2 regions of the Granulicella pectinivorans genome follow, and region 2 is predicted to be linked to the other one. Evidence: riboswitches for the same ligand, from Rfam matches in the RefSeq annotation. Region 2 holds a riboswitch; the other holds the start of a gene.
What was found. Region 2 has a riboswitch for cobalamin ahead of BM400_RS16515 (cobyrinic acid a,c-diamide synthase CobB). Riboswitches for the same ligand answer to the same signal wherever they lie in the genome.
Positions count from the first base shown of each region.

Region 1: another riboswitch for cobalamin. It lies ahead of BM400_RS14380 (ribonucleoside-diphosphate reductase subunit alpha); the one in region 2 lies ahead of BM400_RS16515 (cobyrinic acid a,c-diamide synthase CobB).

Region 1 is NZ_FOZL01000001.1:3,628,768-3,632,178, forward strand. It holds gene BM400_RS14380 (ribonucleoside-diphosphate reductase subunit alpha) at 1-1,348, opposite strand, end outside; cobalamin riboswitch at 1,447-1,635, opposite strand; gene BM400_RS14385 (prolipoprotein diacylglyceryl transferase) at 1,863-2,723, opposite strand; gene hpt (hypoxanthine phosphoribosyltransferase) at 2,844-3,411, shown strand, end outside.
Region 2 is NZ_FOZL01000001.1:4,112,695-4,116,105, reverse strand. It holds gene BM400_RS22145 (hypothetical protein) at 1-110, shown strand, start outside; gene BM400_RS16520 (glycerate kinase type-2 family protein) at 171-1,487, opposite strand; cobalamin riboswitch at 1,612-1,789, shown strand; gene BM400_RS16515 (cobyrinic acid a,c-diamide synthase CobB) at 1,962-3,359, shown strand; gene BM400_RS16510 (ABC transporter substrate-binding protein) at 3,356-3,411, shown strand, end outside.

The sequences.
Region 1 (3,411 bases), 480 kb from region 2:
GATACCCGCACACCGCTCCCTTCCGCTTGCCTCCCTGGTTCACCGCGATTGCCGTATCGTTCGCCACCTTCAGAAACGGAACCAACCCCTGCGACTCACCATTCGTCCCGCGGATATGCGCCCCTAGGCCACGCACCGCGCTCCAGTCGTTGCCCAGGCCACCCGCATACTTCGAGAGCAACGCATTGTCCTTGATCGACTTGAAGATCCCATCCAGATCGTCCGGGATCGTCGTCAAAAAGCACGATGAAAGCTGCGGCCGTAGCGTACCCGCGTTGAACAGCGTAGGCGTCGAGCACATGAAGTCGAAGGACGACAGCAGCTCATAGAACTCGATCGCCCTGGCATCCCGGTCGATCTCTCGCACAGCCAGCCCCATCGCAACCCGCATGAAGAACGCCTGCGGTAGCTCGAACCGAATCCGGTCCCGATGCAGAAAATACCGGTCATACAGCGTCTGCAGCCCCAGAAACTGAAAGTTCCGGTCGCGCTCAGGCTTCAACGCAGCCGCCAGCCGCACCAAGTCGAACGCCCCCAGTTCCTTATCCAAGATCTCCAGCTTGATCGCCAGTTTGATGTACTCCGGGAAGTACTCGTCGTAGCGCAGATCGATCTGCCGCTGGGACCCGCTTACCACCTCTGGCAGCACAAACCCCAGGGCTTCATCACGCAATCCGTTCAGCAGCAGTCGCGCACTTACGTACGCGTAGTTGGGCTCCTGCTCCACCAGCGCACGCGCCGCCATCGTCTGCGCGAGCCCCAACTCATGCAGCAGAATGCCGTCATAAAGGTTCCGATGTACCTCCGCCATCACGGCATCGACCGATACACCATCGAGCCCGTCGCACGCCGTCGCCACCACCTGCCGCAGCGCTGCCTCATCCAGTGGCTCTGTCCGCCCATCCTGCAGCTTCACGTTCAGCCGAGGCTGCGCCGGGGCCGCACCCACCTCCTCGCGCTTGCGACGTTCCTGCATGCGCTCCGCGCGGTACAGCACGTACGCCCGCGCGATCTTGTGCTCGCCCGAGCGCATCAGCGCCAATTCGACCTGGTCCTGAATATCTTCAATGTGGATCGCCCGTGCCACGCCCGCCCGACGCGTCAGCGTCTCGACAATCTGCCGAGTCAGCCCATCGACAGCCTCGTGGATGCGCCGCGACTCACTTGCGGCATTCCCTTCAACCGCCAGAAAGGCCTTCGTAATCGCAATCGAGATCCGGCTTGGATCGAAACCGGAGAGACTCCCGCTGCGGCCAATCACCTGAAAATCAGGCGTGGCGGACGTCGAGGAGTGTATGGAGGCAGGGGGAGGAAGGGTCCCAAAATCGTGTGTTGCGGATGCGGCCATGGATAAATCTCCTTGGCCTCTGAAGCGTGCGAGAAAACAGCGGGTCGTCCTCCGCGAAGGACAAAAGTACGCTGCCACCTCGCCTCCCCTCGGAGGCGCTAGCGAATGTTTCGATGGCAGGTCTTCGGACTTTGCAGGATCGGACCTAATCGCCGGACTTCCCAGAGCAAAACTCCAGTGTCATCTTGGGCTTTCGTACCTGCTTACCGCTGCGGGGCAGTTCCGGACTTTCACCGGATTCCCTTTTCACACTCCGCGAAGGAGTGACCATGGAATAAACCCACTATAGCTTGCGACCCCACCTGGAGAGCAACTACCAATTGTGGATATCTCGGCACAGCCGACAACACCCGCACCAAAGGGCTACAATCCCCCCAAAGGAATCCATGCGGTCATTTGGGGTTGTTGGTATAGCTTCTGCGGGTTGGGTGGGCTTGTTTGCTGCGGCACAAACTAACACCCTTACCAGGGAGAAGTCCGACCACGGTTGGCGTCTTCTTTTTATCCGCAAACCCTATCCCGCCACGGCCTCGTCGGGGATCGCCGGCAGCACCTCTTGATGCTTCACCTTTGCCACGATCATCACCAGGACCCCGGCCAGAACGCTCACCAGAGCGGCCAACTGCGCGTTGCTCATGCCCCAATACAGCTTGGGGTTCACCCGGACGAACTCGACCAGGAACCGACCGATGCCGCTCAGCACCAGGTAAAGCCCGGTCAGCCATCCCAGAGGCAGCATCTTCTTGCCCAGCCTCCACAAGAACCAGCCAATCAGCAGCGCAAACAGAAACTCGTACACCGGAGTAGGCTGCACCAGCGCGTCCGGCGGCGTCGGAGGCACCAGCGCGTCCTTCGCCATGTGCACACCCCACGGCAGCGTCGTATTGATCCCGTAGTCTCCATCGCCCGAGGTGAGACATCCGATGCGGCCTACGCCGTAGCCGATGGCTGCCGCTGGAGCGGCGAGGTCCAACATCCTTACGGCGGCGGCCCAACTGGTCCGACCTTCCGGACGAGCCTGCCGGCCTTCCCACATCAGCCAGCCGATGCCGAAGACCAGTCCGCCAAACCACGCGAACCCGCCCTGGAGGTACTTCAGGAAGCCCAGCAGCACCTCCATCGGGTGGGACCAGCCGGGCAGCGCAATCTGCTTCATCTCCGCCACCAGCGCATGGACATCCTGCAGCTCGTGCCACGTCTTCGCGCCCAGCACGCCCATGATCGTCACCAGCGTCACGATGCTCAGCGCATCGGCGTCCACGCCATTGCGGATAAAGTTCTTGTGCAGCACGATCCCCGCCACCACGGCCGCCAGCCACAACAGCAGCCCAAACGTCCCCAGATGTAGCGGTCCCAGATTGATAAACGGATACATAACCCTCGCAAAAGGGGCCGAAAGCCCCAGCACCCAAGTATACCGAAGCGCGCCAGACGCCGGGACCCAAGACTTAAGCACTGTTCTCCCACAGCCCAATCCGCGATACGCTAGTACCTTATGGCAACGACGACCCCCTCCTTCCCGTCCCCCTCCGTCATGGAAGTCCTCTTCTCCACCGAGCAGATCGCCGCTCGCGTCAAGGCCATCGGCGACCAGATCACCGCGGACTACGCCGGCCTCACGAAGAACGGCCAACCCATCGTCCTTATCGGAGTGCTCAAGGGCGCGGCCATCTTCCTTGCCGACCTTGCCCGCTCCATCCAGGTCGACAACACCTTCGACTTCGTCGCCGTCTCCAGCTACGGCCGCGCCCGTGTCTCCTCCGGAGCCGTCAAGCTCATCAAGGACATCGACAACCCCATCGAGGGCAAGCACGTCATCCTGGTCGAAGACATCCTCGACACCGGCCTCACCCTCAGCTACCTCCGCGGCCTCATGCTCCAGCACAAGCCCGCCTCGCTGAAGATCGCCACCTGCCTCGACAAGCCCGAGCGCCGCCTCGTCCCCATCGAGGCCGACTACATCGGCTTCCAGATCCCCAACCAGTTCGTCATCGGCTACGGCATGGACTACGCCGAGGTCTACCGCAACGTCCCCGACATCCGCCTCTACCCCGAAGAAGCCG
Region 2 (3,411 bases):
GTCCAGCTCCTGGGCAGGAGAAGCGCGCAGCCCTGTACATCACGACTACACTCTTCGGATCGATCTTGGCGGTCATCGCATTGTTCCTTCTGCTCCTCCACACGCTGTAGCACGCAACGTGCGGCGTCGCATGCCCCTTTCCATAGCAGCGGGCAACGGAGTGAAAAGCTTTACCCCACATTGCGGTCACTCAGAAAGACGCGCAGGTCGCGAAGATTGTTCCCAGTGGGACCGGTCATCAGCGTGTCGCCCAATGCGTCGAAAAGGGGGTAGGCATCGAAGCTTCTGAGCGCCAGAACAGGATCGAAACCTGCGGCTGCGGCGCGCTGCCACGTCGTACGGTCGACGACGGCTCCGGCCGCGGGACTATGGCCGTCGATGCCATCGGACCCGGCGCTGAGGAGCGTCAAGGGGAGCGCACGGCGAGCCAGCTCTCCGGCACAATACAGCGCAAATTGCTGGTTCCGTCCCCCCCGGCCGGCTGGGCCGTCCACCGTGACCACTACCTCACCCACAGAGATCAGGCAGGCTTTCTCATATTGCAACGCGTGTTCCGTCGCCCGTCCGAGCAGATAGTCTGCCGCGTGCCGATAGGGATGGTCGTCACACGAAGAATCGAAGAGCACGGTGTAGCCGAGCGCGCGTGCGGCGTCCGCGGCGCGTGCCGCCAGTTGCTCGCTCGAAAGGATGGCCTCGAAGGTGGCTCTGGCGAAGACGCCGTCCGTATCTTTGGGCGTCTCGGGAAGAGCAGGATCGGCGAAGCACGCCGCAACGGCATCAGGGAGAGGCGAAGACAGTCCTCCGAGAAGAGCACGCGCGTCCGCCAGCGTCGACGGATCCGGCATCGACGGCCCGGAGGCGACCGCGTTCAGCGCATGCGCGGGCACATCGGAGACGAGTAGAGTGACCTGCGCGGCCGCACCTGCCGCAGCTACGGCGAGCCGCCCTCCCTTGACCGCCGAGAAATGTTTCCGGATGATGTTGATCTTCTCGATGGGCAGGCCAGAGGCCACCAACGCCTTGTAAAAGTCGGCGACGTCATCGATGCGGATCGTGGGATCGAGCGGCAATTCAAACATCGAGGAGGCACCCCCGCTGATGAGAAACAGGACAAGCGTCCTGGCATCAGCCGTGCGGAGCAGAGCCAGAGCAGCCTCGGCCGCCTGCCGGGAGACCTTATCCGGCGAAGGGTGCGCCCCATGCAGGACGGTGACCCCCGCAGAGGTGGGAAGTGTCGCCTCCGGCGTGACGACCAGCGCCTGAATCGGCAGCAGCGTGGGTGCGAGTGCCTCGCGAGCCGCCTCGAACATCGTTGCCCCGGCCTTCCCGATCGAGAGGACCACAATGTGGTCCAGCTCGGCAACCCGAAGAGTGCGGCCTGTGACGGTCAACGCATCGGCGCTTACCGAGAGTGCGTCTCGAACCGCTTCCCCGACATCAAGGGTCGCAAGCGTGGTGTGGAAGATGGCGGCAGCGTCATGATTCATACGGTATCCATTCTTAGCACGCAGCAACGAACCTGTCGCGTCGGTGCCGAAGAAACATCGAACACACGCTCTGACGAGCCCGCAGCTCGACGTTCCCCCCGCTCCATGGGTGCCTGGGGATGCTAAACTTCAAGTAATCTCTGGTGCTCGAAAGAGTGAAAATGGGAATCCGGTGAGAATCCGGAACTGCCCCGCAGCGGTAAGCAGGAACGAACGCCCAACAGGTATTGGCCTCATGGCTGAGAAACCGGGCAAGTAGGTAGCCTGCAAGTCCGAAGACCTGCCAGAGACAATCGCACGCGCCTCCGAGGGGAGGTGGAGTCGCAATGGCCTCGTCTCTACATTGCGTGGAGTTTCCAGTCTCTGGAACCGTTGTCTCTTCATCGAACATCCTCTCCCAGGTCTGGGAGTCTTCATGGTCATATCCGTTGTCACACGGCGCGACACGCTGAACGCGAAAGGAACCCCTGCGTCATGACGGGATTTCTCATCGCGGGCACGTCGAGCGGCGTCGGCAAGACGACCGTGACCCTCGCTCTCATCGCCGCCTTTAGAAAACGTGGACTCATCGTGCAGCCCTTCAAGGGCGGCCCGGACTTCCTCGACACCGGCCATCAGACCCTGGCCTCCGGCCGGCCCTCCCGCAATCTAGACACCTGGATGCTCGACCACGAGAGCAACCGCGCAGTCTTCGCCTCGGCCTCCCAAGGCGCGGATGCAGTGATCGTCGAAGGCATGATGGGCCTCTTCGACGGCAAGGACGGAGCCTCAGACGCAGGCAGCAGCGCGGAGATCGCACGCCTCCTTCAACTCCCCGTCGTCCTCGTCCTGGACGCCGGAAAGAGCGCGCGCAGCATCGCCGCCGTCGTCCTCGGCTTCGAACTCTTCGATCCGCAACTCAACATCGCCGGCGTCATCCTGAACCGCGTAGCGAGCGACCGTCACTTCCACATGTTGAAGGCGGCCATTCACTCTCGCTGCGCCACGCCTCTGCTCGGATGGCTTCCACGCGAACCGGCCATCGCCATTGCGGAACGCCATCTCGGATTGCAGACAGCGGAAGAGCAGTCCGCCGCGCACAACGCGCAACGGCTGGACACGCTGGCGCAGTTGGCCGAAACCCACCTCGATCTCGATGCTCTGCTCACCCTGCAGTGCGGCATGCAATTCGAAGCATTCGCTTCGACGCCCGCCCCCGCCGCGCAAGTCCGTATCGGAGTAGCCCGCGATGAGGCCTTCAGCTTCTACTACGAGGACAACTTCGATCTCCTCCGCCAAGCCGGAGCGGAGATTGTTCCCTTCAGCCCACTCCACGATCGAGCCCTTCCACCCAACCTCGACGCCCTGTACCTCGGTGGCGGCTATCCGGAGCTGCACGCAGACTCCCTCAGCGACAATCACTTAATGTTGATGGCGATCCGTGCATTTGCCGCCACAGGCAAACCCATCTACGCGGAGTGCGGCGGCATGATCTATCTTGGCGAATCGTTGCGTCTGAAAGACGGTCGTTCTATCTCCTTCGCGGGCTTGCTTCCCCTCACCTTTGCGATGACCCAACGTCTCGTCCGTTTCGGCTACGTCACCGTCGAGTTGCTCCACGATTGCCTCTTGGGGCCTGCCGGAACGACTTTTCGCGGCCATAGCTTCCATCACTCCGACGTCACGTCCGACGTCGATCGTTCGACGCTGTCGAAGGCCTACCGCATCTCCTACTCTCTTGCGAGCAAACAGGAGCTGGAAGGCTTTGGCACCGCAGACCGCAACGTCCTCGCAAGTTACATCCACATCCACTTCCGCACCAACGGCAACATCGCGGCAAACTTCGTTGAAGCCGCCATAACCGCTCGAACCAACACGATGGTGACCGCGTGAAATCTCTCTCGACCCTCCTGCTTCTCTTCGCGCTCATCCCTTTGCCATGTGT